Linked DNA regions of Aquabacterium sp. OR-4. The protein of the gene in region 2 interacts with the protein of the main gene of each other region in a pairwise test. Links are inferred from orthologs where the notes say so. Each region holds a gene or a part of one and is shown on either strand. Other genes may lie near its edges.

Region 1 (6,174 bases), on a different replicon or contig from region 2:
CTACAACAGCACCGTCGGCTCCGAAGACTGCCTGTACCTCAACGTGTGGCGCCCCGCCACGGCCACCGAGAAGCTGCCGGTGATCGTGTTCGTGCACGGTGGCAGCAACATCACCGGCTACACCGCCGACCCGGTGTACGACGGTGCCACGCTGGCCAAGACCGCCAATGCCGTGGTGGTCAGCGTCAACTACCGGCTGGGCGTGCTGGGCTTCTTGAACGCCGCGCCGCTGAAGACCGGCGATGCGCTGGACGACTCGGGCAACTTCGCGCTGCTCGACATCCACAAGTCACTGCAGTTCATCCAGCGCAACATCGCCCAGTTTGGCGGCGATGCCGGCAACGTCACCCTGATGGGCCAGTCGGCAGGAGCCGTCAACGTGCTGGCGGTGATGACCATGCCGCTGGTCGTGAATGCCAGCCCGGCCCTGGTGCACCGGCTGATCCCGATCAGCGGCGGCATCGCCCGCGACGTGGACGTGCCGCCCGCCCTGGCTGCGCAGACCGGCGGCCAGAACTGGTTCGTGCCGTCGCTCGAAGACCAGTCGGTGTGGGCCACGCGGGCCCAGGCCCTGCTGACCAACCTGCTGGTGTCGGACGGCACCGTGGCCAGCACCGCGGCGGCCACCGCCTACATCGCCACCCGCAGCGCCGCCCAGCTGGCCGACTACCTGCGCAGCAAGAGCGCCGACCAGTTGCTGGACACCGTGTTGACCAAGCTGGCACCGGCCGGCCAGAGCGGCGCGAACCCGATCCCCGATGGCACGGTGCTGCCGCTCAACCCCACCGCCGAGATCCGGGCCGGCCGCTACCTGAAGGTGCCGGTGCTGGTGGGCAACACCCGCGACGAGATCAAGCTGTTTCCGGCACTGACCTTTCCGTGGCTCGGGTTGGCCCGCGGCCGCGTGGCCACCATGACCGACCCGGTGGTGTTTGCCCGGGCCTTCAGCCATGACCCGAACGCCGCACCCACGATGACCGTGGCCGACTGGATCCCCGAGCAGTTTCTGCCGACAACGGCGCCCTACCCGGGCTTCAATGCCACCACCGACTATGTCAACCAGCACTGGTTCATCCCCAACCGCGACAGCTTGATCAGCGCCCTGCAATCGCAAGCCGGGCAGAAGGTCTGGGCCTACCGCTTCGACTGGGACCGCGAGCCCGCGCCGTTCAACGAGGTCTTCGGCGCCGCCCATGCCTTCGATCTGCCCTTCATCTTCGGCAACTTCGGGCCGTCGCTGTACGCCAACTTCGTCAACAGCAACGCCAACAAGCCCGGCCGGCTGGCCCTGTCGGACGCCATGATGCGCAGCATCGGCGCCTTTGCGCTCAAGGGCGATCCCAACGATGCCTCGCTGGGCATCACCTGGCCCCAATGGCCATCGACCCTGCTGTTCAATGCCTCGCTGACGGCCAAGGCGATCACGCTGCAGTGAGTGCAGCCAGCTCCGCCGCCGCGTTGCCGCCCAGGCGGCGGCGCGGGCCAGGCTCAGGGCTGGGGTTTGGCGGGCTGGTGCCCTGAGCGGCGGGCAGTCAGGTAGTCGGGCAGTCAGGCAGTCGGTTGGCGCGCTGGTGTGTGGCCCAGCCGACAGCCAGCTCAAACGTCGATGTTCGCCGCCCTCAAGGCATTGCTCTCGATGAAGTCGCGCCGCGGCTCGACCTCGTCGCCCATCAGCATGGTGAACACGCGGTCGGCTTCGATGGCGTCTTCGATCTGCACGCGCAGCAGGCGGCGCACGGTGGGGTCCATGGTGGTCTCCCACAGCTGCTCGGGGTTCATCTCACCCAGGCCCTTGTAGCGCTGGCGGCCCACGGCGTTTTCGGCCTGGCCCATCAGCCAGGCCATCGCGGCGCGGAAGTCGGCAGCCTTGTGCTCCTTCATCTTCTCGCCCTCGCCGCGACGCACCACGGCATCGGCGCCCAGCAGGCCCTTGAAGGTGACGCCGGCTTCCTTCAGCGCAGCGTAGTCGGCGCCGTGCACGAAGTCGGCGGTGATCACGCTGGCCTTCACGTTGCCGTGGTGGCGGCGGCTGATGCGCAGCAGGTGCTTGTCGGTGCGTGCGTCGAACTGCGATTCGACCGTGGCATCGGTCAGTGCGGCCTGCAGCGCGGCAGCGCTGGCTTCGGCCTTGGTGGCATCGTCGAGGTCGAGCTCCAGGCCGTTGGCGATGGCGCGCAGGGCGTCCAGGTCCATCCAGTTGCCCAGGCGGTCGACCACATGGTTGGCCACCACGTACTTGCGCGCCAGCTCCTCCAGCGTGCTGCCGCTCAGCGCGGCGCGGGCACCGTCGGGGCCGTCAGGCAGCACCGAGGCGCCGTCGATCGCCACCTTCAGCAAGAAGCCGTCGAGCTCGTGGCCGTCCTTCAGGTACTGCTCGTGCTTGCCCACCTTCACCTTGTACAGCGGCGGCTGGGCGATGTAGATGTGGCCGCGCTCGACCAGCTCGGCCATCTGGCGGTAGAAGAACGTGAGCAGCAGGGTGCGGATGTGCGCGCCGTCCACGTCGGCGTCGGTCATCACGATGATGCGGTGGTAGCGCAGCTTGTCGACGTTGAAGTCTTCGGCGCCGATGCCGGTGCCCAGGGCGGTGATCAGCGTGACGATCGATTCGCTGCTCAGCAGCTTTTCGTAGCGCGCCTTCTCCACGTTCAGGATCTTGCCGCGCAGCGGCAGGATCGCCTGGAACTTGCGGTCGCGGCCCTGCTTGGCACTGCCGCCGGCGGAGTCACCCTCCACGATGTAGATCTCGCAGAGGCTGGGGTCCTTCTCCTGGCAATCGGCCAGCTTGCCGGGCAGGCCCAGGCCGTCCATCACGCCCTTGCGGCGGGTCATCTCGCGCGCCTTGCGTGCGGCCTCGCGGGCACGCGCGGCCTCGACGATCTTGCCGCAGATGATCTTGGCGTCGATCGGGTTCTCGAGCAGCCAGTCGGTGAGCAGCTTGCTCACGATCTCTTCGACCGGGCCGCGTACTTCAGACGATACGAGCTTGTCCTTGGTCTGGCTGCTGAACTTGGGCTCGGGCACCTTGACGCTCACCACGCAGGCCAGGCCTTCGCGCATGTCGTCACCGGCGATCTCGACCTTGGCCTTCTTGGCCAGTTCGTTGTCGTCGATGTACTTGTTGATCACCCGGGTCATCGCCGCACGCAGGCCGGTGAGGTGGGTGCCACCGTCGCGCTGCGGGATGTTGTTGGTGAAACACAGCACGTTCTCGCTGAAGCCGTCGTTCCACTGCATGGCCACCTCGACACCGATGTTGGTGTTCTGGTCGCTCATCTTGTCGCCCAGGGCGTGGAAGATGTTCGGGTGCAGGGTCTTCTTGCCCTGGTTGATGAACTCGACGAAACCCTTCACGCCGCCGGCGTAGGCAAAGTTGTCTTCCTTGGCGTTGCGCTCGTCGACCAGGCGGATCTTCACGCCGTTGTTCAGGAACGAGAGCTCGCGCAGGCGCTTGGCCAGGATGTCGTAGTGGAAGTCGTTGTTCTGCTGGAAGATCTCGGTGTCGGGCAGAAAGTGCACCTCGGTGCCGCGCTTCTCGGTCTCGCCCACGATCTTCAGCGGCCGCACTTCGGCGCCGTCGCGCATCTCGGTGGGCATGTCCTGCGGAATGCCGCGCGCAAACTCGATCTGGTGCACCTTGCCTTCGCGGCGCACGGTCAGGCGCAGCCAGCGGCTCAGGCCGTTGACGCAGCTCACGCCCACGCCGTGCAGGCCGCCCGAGACCTTGTAGCTGTTCTGGTTGAACTTGCCGCCGGCATGCAGCTCGGTCAGCGCGATCTCGGCCGCACTGCGCTTGGGCTCGTGCTTGTCGTCCATCTTCACGCCGGTGGGGATGCCGCGGCCGTTGTCGACGACGCTGATGCTGTTGTCGCTGTGGATGGTGACGGTGATGTCGTCGCAGTGGCCGGCCAGCGCTTCGTCGATGGAGTTGTCGACCACCTCGAACACCAGGTGGTGCAGGCCGGTGCCGTCGCTGGTGTCGCCGATGTACATGCCCGGGCGCTTGCGCACGGCCTCCAGGCCTTCCAGGATCTGGATGCTGCCTTCGCCGTAGGCCGCCGAGGCTTCCGAGCCGGTGGAGGCCACCTGGCCCTGGGCCGAGGGCACCTCGCGCTGGGTCACGCCCTGGCTGTCAGCTTGCTTGCTCGGGTCCTGCGGGGCGGTGGGTTCGGTCATTGCTTTTCTTCAAGGCCGCGGAGCGGCCGCATTCAACGGTCTGGCTGGAACCCCCGCCTGGCGGGGGCAGGGGGTGCGCAAACGGATGGGCAGCATGCCCATGAGGTTCTGACTCCGTCAGATCCTCATCGGCATCACGACGTACTTGAAACCCGGCTGCTCGGGCACGGTGATCAGCGCGCTGCTGTTGCCGTCCTGCAGCTCGACCTTCACCATGTCGGCGCCGATGTTGCCCAGGGCGTCCATCAGGTACGTGACGTTGAAACCGACCTCGATGGCGTCGCCACCGTAGTCGATCTCGAGCTCTTCCTTGGCCTCTTCCTGCTCGGCATTGCTGCTGGCAATGCGCAGGGTACCGGGGTCGAAGTTCAGGCGCACGCCCTTGAACTTGTCGCTCGTCAGGATGGCCGCGCGCTGCAGGCTGGCCAGCAGCGGGGCACGGCCCAGCGTCACGCTGTTGCGGTGGTTCTTGGGCACCACGCGGTTGTAGTCGGGGAACTTGCCCTCGACCAGCTTGGTCACAAACTCGAGCCCCGAGAACGCGAACTTGGCCTGGTTGGCGGCAAAGCGCATCTCGATCACGGTGTCCTCGTCCTTGAGCAGGCGCTGCAGCTCGAGCACGGTCTTGCGCGGCAGGATCACCTCCTGCTTCGGGATCTCGGTCTCGAGCTCGGCCTGGGCCAGGCCCAGGCGGTGGCCGTCGGTGGCCACCAGCGTGAGCGTCTTGCCCTCGGCCACGAACAGGATGCCGTTGAGGTAGTAGCGGATGTCGTGCACCGCCATCGCGAAGTGCACCTGGTTGATCAAGGCCTTGAGCACCTTCTGCGGCACGCCGAACGCGGGGCCGAAATCGGCCGATTCGTTGACCAGCGGAAAGTCCTCGGCCGGCAGCGTCTGCAGCGTGAAGCGGCTCTTGCCGCCAGTGAGCGTGAGCTTGCTCTGGGCCGCGCTGAGCGCCACCACCTGGTCGCCAGGCAGCGAGCGCAGGATGTCGATCAGCTTGCGTGCCCCGACGGTGCACGACCACGGCCCCGTATCACCGCCCAGCGTGGCGTTGGTGCGCACCTGGATCTCGAGATCGCTGGTGGTGAACTCGATCGCGTCGGCGCTCTTGCGCATCAGCACATTGGCCAGGATGGGCAGCGTGTGCCGGCGCTCCACGATGCCGGCCACGGCCTGCAAGGCCTCGAGCAGTTCGTGTTGCGGCGCTTTCAAAACAATCATGTCTTCCTCTTTAAAGAACTGGTAGTTCTTAGTAGGGGGCCGGGCTGGCTGTGAACAAGGCTATTTTCACCTGACATTTCAACGCTTTACGGCCGGCCGAACCCTGTGGGCGCGAGGGCTGGAAGCATCGGGTTGGCCAACAACAACTCGATGGCGGCGCAAATCGATGTGGATAACAGCAGGCTTGTTCGAGTCTTGTTCACAGGTTTGTCATTTGACGGCAGTGCTACAGCCGGTGTATGCGCCTGGCGGCGCCCACAACGGGGTCGGCGGGGCGGCGGATCAGCCCTTGAGCGTCTGCTCCAGCACGTGCAGCTGCTGGTTCAGCTCGGTGTCCTTGGTGCGGTCGCCGCCGATCTTGCGCACCGCGTGCAGCACCGTGGTGTGGTCGCGGCCACCGAACAGCTCGCCGATCTCGGGCAGGCTCTTCTGGGTGAGTTCCTTGGCCAGGTACATGGCAATCTGGCGCGGCTTGGCAATCGAGGCCGGCCGCTTCTTGCTGTACATGTCGGCGACCTTGATCTTGTAGAAGTCGGCCACCGTCTTCTGGATGTTCTCCACGCTGATCTGGCGGTTCTGGATCGACAGCAGATCCTTCAGCGCCTCGCGTGCGAGGTTGATGTTGATGTCCTTGTGGCTGAAGCGGCTGTAGGCCAGCACCTTGCGCAGCGCACCTTCGAGCTCGCGCACGTTGGCGCGCACGTTCTTGGCCACGAAGAAGGCCACGTCCTCGGGCATCTCGGTGCCTTCGGCCAGCGCCTTGCGGATCAGGAT
Region 2 (6,197 bases):
ACGCTCTTGTGGCCCTTGAGCTGCAACAGGCCGGCCTCGCGCGCACCGGCCAGAAAGGCCTCGTTGAGCGACTCATCGCGCAGAAAGAAGGGCACGTTCATGCGCGAGCGGCCATCGTGCGCCACCTTGTTGAGGTAGAAGCCGCCGCTGCCGTCGAGCGCGCCGTACAGCAGCCGGGCCTTGGCGATGGCGCGGCGTTCCATCTCGGCCACGCCGCCCTGGCGCTTGAGCCACTGGAACACCAGCCCGGCGATGTAGATGCCGTAGGTGGGCGGGGTGTTGAACATCGAGCCGTGCGCGGCCACGGTCTTGTACTCGAAGGCGCTGGGGCAGATGGGCAGCGCGCGGTCGAGCAGATCCTCGCGCACGAACACCAGCGTGAGGCCGGCCGGGCCGATGTTCTTCTGCGCGCCGGCAAAGGCCAGGCCCACGCGGGCCCAGTCGATGGGGCGCGACAGGATGTGGCTGGAGCAGTCCACCACCAGCGGCGCGTCGCTGCCGAGCGCGGCCAGATCGGGCAAGGCGCCGAACTCGACGCCGTGGATGGTCTCGTTGCTGCACACATGCACGTAGGCAGCGCCCTGGCGCAGCTGCCAGCCGGACGGCGCCGGCAGCGAGGTGTGGCCGTCGGCCTCGTTGCTGGCGGCAATCGCCACATCGGCGTACTTGCGCGCCTCGCCGGCCGACTTCTTGGACCAGGCGCCGGTGACCACCAGATCAACCAGCCCGCCGCGCGACAGGTTCATCGGCACGATGGCGTTTTCGCCCAGGCCACCGCCCTGCATGAACAGCACGCGGAAATGCGCCGGCACCGCGAGCAGTTCACGCAGGTCGCGTTCGGCGGCCTCGTGGATCGAGACGAACTCCTTGCCGCGGTGGCTCATCTCCATCACGCCCATGCCCGAACCGTGCCAGTCGAGCATCTCGGCAGCGGCTTCGCGCAGCACTTCTTCGGGCAGCACGGCCGGGCCGGCCGAGAAGTTGTAGGGGCGGTGGGTGGTGCTCATCGGCGGACTGCGCAGTGGGGGCCCCGGTTTACTTCTTGCCCGAGGCCGCGGCGGCCGGCGGCTTGACGCCCCCGCCGGCCGGCGCGCCGCCCTGCGCACCCTGCGCCGGCAGGCCCAGCTTCTTGGCCACCGATTGCTCCAGCGCCTTGAGCTTGGGCTCGATGGTGCTGCGGGTGTCTTCCACCACCTTCTGGCCCAGCAGCTGCTGGCTCTGCGGCACGATCTCGCTGAACTTGCGGCTCACCGGCGACTCGAGCCAGGCCACCAGGGTCTTGAGCTCGTCCTCGCTGAACTTCTCCTCGAGCAGCGGGCCGATGGTGGTGGCGGCCAGCTTGACGGCGCGCTCGCGCATGTAGGGCGCATTGGTGTCGAAGAACTTCTTCACCTCGGCCTGGATGTCCTTGCCCAGCGCCTCGCGCTTGTCGGCCGGCACCTGGCCCAGCGCACGGCCGGCACCCTGCAGCAGCAGCTGCGCCGGCTCGCCCAGCAGCGCGCTGCCGATGTTCTCGAAGCCGCCTTGCTGCAGCTTCATCACCTTGGCCACCAGTTCCTTCTTGGCCGGCGAGCTGGCGGTGGCCGAGGCGGCCGCTGCCGGAGCGGCCGCCTGGGCCAGCGCCTGGCCAGCGCTGGCGGTGAGCAGGGCCACGGTGATGGCCTGCGCCAGCGGTCGGAAAAACGTCATGCGGGATCCTGGTTGGGGGAGTCGGTGCCGGCGTCGGTGCCGGGTTCGGCATCGGCGTTGCCGCTGCCGTCGTCGTTGGCGTCGTTCTCGACGATGCGCTGCAGGCCGCTGAGCTTGCTGCCGTCGTCGAGCGCGATCAGCGTCACGCCCTGCGTGGCGCGGCCGAGTTCGCGGATCTCCGACACGCGGGTGCGCACCAGCACGCCCTTGTCGGTGATCAGCATGATCTCGTCGTTGGCGCGCACCAGCGTGGCGGCCACCACCTTGCCGTTGCGCTCGCTTTGCTGGATGGCGATCATGCCCTTGGTGCCGCGGCCGTGGCGGGTGTACTCGACGATGCTGGTGCGCTTGCCGAAGCCGTTCTCGGTGGCGGTGAGCACGCTCTGGCTCTCGTCTTCGGCCACCAGCATGGCGATCAGGCTCTGGCCGTCTTCCAGCATCATGCCGCGCACGCCGCGGGCCTGGCGACCCATGGCGCGCACATCGTCTTCATCGAAGCGCACCGCCTTGCCGCTGTCGGAGAACAGCATCACGTCGTGCTTGCCGTCGGTGAGCGCGGCGCCGATCAGGTGGTCGCCCTCGTCCAGGTCGACGGCGATGATGCCGGCCTTGCGCGGGTTGCTGAAGTCATCGAGCGCCGTCTTCTTCACGGTGCCCAGGGCGGTGGCCATGAAGATGTAGTGGTCGCCCGGGAAGCTGCGGAACTCGCCGGTCAGCGGCAGCACCACGTTGATCTTCTCGTCGGCCTGCAGCGGGAACATGTTGACGATGGGCTTGCCACGGCTGGCCCGCCCGCCCTGCGGCACTTCCCACACCTTGAGCCAGTAGACGCGGCCGCGGTTGCTGAAGCACAGGATCCAGTCGTGCGTGTTGGCGATGAAGAGCTGGTCGATCCAGTCGTCTTCCTTGGTCGCCGTGGCCTGCTTGCCGCGGCCGCCGCGCTTTTGCGCGCGGTATTCGGTGAGCGGCTGGCTCTTGATGTAGCCGGTGTGGCTGAGCGTCACCACCATGTCGGTGGGCGTGATCAGGTCCTCGGTGCCGAGCTCCTGCACGTTGTGCTCGATCATCGAGCGGCGGGCGCCCAGCTTGGTCTGGCCGAACTCGCTCTTCAGCGCGATCAGCTCGTCGCCGATGATGGTCGTCACCCGTTCGGGCTTGGCCAGGATGTCGAGCAGGTCGGTGATGACGGCCATCACCTCGCGGTACTCGCCGATGATCTTGTCCTGCTCCAGCCCGGTCAGGCGCTGCAGGCGCATCTGCAGGATCTCGCCAGCCTGGTCGTCGCTCAGGCGGTACAGGCCATCGGGCTGCAGACCGTAGCTGTCGGGCAGGCCATCGGGGCGGTAGGCGCGGCTGCCGCCGGGCGTGGTGCCCTCGGTGCGCATCAGCATCTCGCGCACCAGGCCCGAATCCCAGCGCTTGGCCATCAGCGCGGCGCGCGCCACCGGCGGCGTCGGGCTGTTCTTGATGGTCTCGATGAACTCGTCGATGTTGGCCAGCGCCACCGCCAGGCCTTCGAGCACATGGCCGCGCTCGCGGGCCTTGCGCAGCTCGTACACGGTGCGCCGCGTCACCACCTCGCGCCGGTGCTCGAGGAAGATGTCGAGCAGCTGCTTCAGGTTGCACAGCTTGGGCTGACCGTCGATCAGCGCCACCATGTTCATGCCGAAGCTGTCCTGCAGCTGCGTCTGCTTGTACAGGTTGTTCAGCACCACCTCGGGCACTTCACCGCGCTTGAGCTCGATGACCACGCGCATGCCCGACTTGTCGGACTCGTCCTGCAGGTGGCTGATGCCCTCGATCTTCTTCTCGCGCACCAGTTCGGCAATGCGCTCGAGCAGCGTCTTCTTGTTGACCTGATAGGGGATCTCGTCAACGATGATGGCCTGCCGCGCGCCGCGCTCCAGGTCTTCAAAGTGCACCTTGGCGCGCATCACCACCTTGCCGCGGCCGGTGCGGTAGCCCTCGCGCACGCCGCTCAGGCCGTAGATGATGCCGGCGGTGGGGAAGTCGGGCGCCGGCACGATCTGCATCAGCTCGTCGATCGAGGCGTCCGGCACCTTCAGCAGGTGCAGGCAGGCGTCGACCACCTCGTTGAGGTTGTGCGGCGGGATGTTGGTGGCCATGCCCACCGCGATGCCGGCCGAGCCGTTGACCAGCAGGTTGGGCAGCCGCGCCGGCAGCACCGTGGGCTCTTTCTCAGAGCCGTCGTAGTTGGGCGCGAAGTCGACCGTTTCCTTGTCGATGTCGGCCAGCATCTCGTGGGCGATCTTGGACAGGCGGATTTCGGTGTACCGCATCGCCGCGGCGCTGTCGCCGTCGACCGAGCCGAAGTTGCCCTGGCCATCCACCAGCATGTGGCGCAGACTGAAGGTCTGCGCCATGCGCACGATGGTGTCGTACACCGCGGTGTCGCCGTGCGGGTGGTACTTACCGATCACGTCGCCGACGATACGGGCCGATTTCTTGTACGGGCGGTTCCAGTCGTTGTTGAGCTCGTGCATCGCGAACAGCACGCGGCGGTGCACGGGCTTGAGCCCGTCACGCGCATCGGGCAGCGCTCGCCCGACGATCACGCTCATTGCGTAATCTAGATAGGAGCGCCGCATCTCCTCTTCGAGGCTGATCGGCAGGGTTTCCTTGGCGAAGGACGTCATGCGTTTGCGGCGGGCTGAAGCGCCGGGCATCAAGGAGGCCTGACCGGCGTCCCGGGCGGGCAATCCATCATTCTAAGCGGCGCCGGGTTGTCGCGGCGATGCAACATCCTGGGCCGTTCGGCGCGTCCGGAGGCTGAAAAGCGGGTCGGCCGAAATGTGCGTGGCACAATGATTCATCGGTGGCAAACGCCTGCCGAACCAGGTGTTTGTCGGCTTTTCTTGCTTCCGATTTGGACGTTACGCAGTGATCTGCGGCTTTCCTCGAGAGGAGAATCATGAAGAAACTGAACAAGGTGGCGGTGCTCTTCGCGTCGGCCGCAATCGTTGCGCCCTTGGCGGCTTTCGCCCAGGTCAGCACGGGTGGCGACAATTGGCGCGGCACGGATGGCACGGTGTGGAAGAACGGCACCAATGAACTCTGCTGGCGCGATGCGCAGTGGACGCCCGCCACGGCGGCCGAACAGTGCGATGGCGCACTGAAGAAGGCTCCGCCGCCGGCCCCGGCCCCCGCTCCGCGTGTGGCGCCCCCGCCGCCCCCGCCGCCGGTGGTGGCTCCGCCCCCGGCTCCGGTTGCACCGGTTGCCCCGGTGCCGGCCCCCGCGCCGAAGCCCACCAGCGAGAAGGTGACCTTCGCTGCTGACGCCTTCTTCGACTTCGACAAGGCTGTGCTCAAGCCCGAAGCCAAGGCCAAGCTGGACGACCTGGTCGGCAAGACCTCGGCCGTCAGCCTGGAAGTCGTGATCGCCGTCGGCCACACCGACTCGGCCGGTGCCGACGCCTACAACCAGAAGCTGTCGGTTGGCCGTGCTGAAGCCGTCAAGGCCTACCTGACCGGCAAGGGCATCGAGAAGAACCGCGTGTACACCGAAGGCAAGGGCGAGAAGAACCCCGTTGCCGACAACAAGACCGCCGAAGGCCGCGCGAAGAATCGTCGCGTGGAAATCGAAGTGGTTGGCACGCGCGCCATCAAGTGATGACCTGCCCCTCGGGGCCTTTCAGCACCCAGTAAAAAACCCCGCCTCGGCGGGGTTTTTTGCGTTCTGGCCGAGGCCATCGGGGCCTTGGCGAACGGGCCTGGGCGAAGGCGCCCTGGGTGATGGATCAGGCCGGCGGCAGCTGGCCTGTGGCGGCCAAGAGGTCGCTGCCGGGCCTCAGCGCGCGGCCTGGCGTTGCGTGGCCACGGCGCGCCCCAGCTCGATGACCGCCAGCGCGTAGTAGGCCGACCAGTTGTAGCGCGTGACCGCATAAAAGTTGGTGGTGCCGGCGATGTGGCTGGGTGCGGCGTCGCCGTTCTGCAGTTCCACCAGCGCCAGTGGCCCGCCATGTGCGCGGCCGTCGGCGTCGAGTTCGGCGCCATGCTCGGCCAGCTGCGCGGCGCTGAAGCTGGGCAGGATGTCGGGTGCCAGCAGCCGGGCGCGCTCGGTGGTGTCGACCGGCGGGCGCACCGCGAAGTGGGTGGGCATGCCGCGCTGCCAGCCGTGGCGCACCATGTAGTGGCCGATGCTGCCGATCACGTCGGCGGCGCTGGACACCATGTCGATGCGCCCATCGCCGTCGAAATCGAGCGCATGGCGGTTGATGCTGCCCGGCATGAACTGACCCAGGCCCATGGCGCCAGCGAACGAGCCCTTCACGCTGCTCGGCTCCAGGCCCTGGCTGTGGGCCAGTTTCAGGAACTCGCCGAGCTCGTCGCGGAAGAAGGCGCTGCGGTCCTTGCGGCCGCTGGGAAAGTCGAGGCTCAGCGTGGCCAGGGCGTCCAGCACGCGAAAGCCGCCGGTGAGCCGGCCGTAGTAGGTCTCGACGCCGATGATGCCGATGACCAGTTCAGCCGGCACGCCAAAGCGCTCGGCC

What was found.
Region 1: the proteins of gyrA (region 2) and gyrB interact in binary tests that used the Escherichia coli proteins (3 or more experiments, as listed by UniProt). The link is inferred for Aquabacterium sp. OR-4 from one-to-one orthologs.

What each region holds. Positions count from the first base shown.
Region 1 is NZ_JAOCQD020000001.1:227,488-233,661, forward strand. What follows is about bases 1,387-4,541. They hold gyrB (DNA topoisomerase (ATP-hydrolyzing) subunit B), read right to left. Parts: upstream 4,177-4,541; coding sequence 1,597-4,176; downstream 1,387-1,596. Other genes in these bases: N4G63_RS00920 (carboxylesterase/lipase family protein), read left to right, coding at 1,387-1,435; dnaN (DNA polymerase III subunit beta), read right to left, coding at 4,294-4,541. In the rest of the region: more of N4G63_RS00920, read left to right, coding at 1-1,386; more of dnaN, read right to left, coding at 4,542-5,400; chromosomal replication initiator protein DnaA, read right to left, coding at 5,683-6,174. UniProt on the Escherichia coli protein: DNA gyrase negatively supercoils closed circular double-stranded DNA in an ATP-dependent manner to maintain chromosomes in an underwound state.
Region 2 is NZ_JAOCQD020000002.1:994,299-1,000,495, reverse strand. The notes cover bases 1,486-4,663. They hold gyrA (DNA gyrase subunit A), read right to left. Parts: upstream 4,347-4,663; coding sequence 1,686-4,346; downstream 1,486-1,685. Other genes in these bases: ompA (outer membrane protein OmpA), read left to right, coding at 4,622-4,663; N4G63_RS16725 (DUF2059 domain-containing protein), read right to left, coding at 1,486-1,689. In the rest of the region: serC (3-phosphoserine/phosphohydroxythreonine transaminase), read right to left, coding at 1-1,007; more of N4G63_RS16725, read right to left, coding at 1,036-1,485; more of ompA, read left to right, coding at 4,664-5,320; mltB (lytic murein transglycosylase B), read right to left, coding at 5,498-6,197. UniProt on the Escherichia coli protein: A type II topoisomerase that negatively supercoils closed circular double-stranded (ds) DNA in an ATP-dependent manner to maintain chromosomes in an underwound state.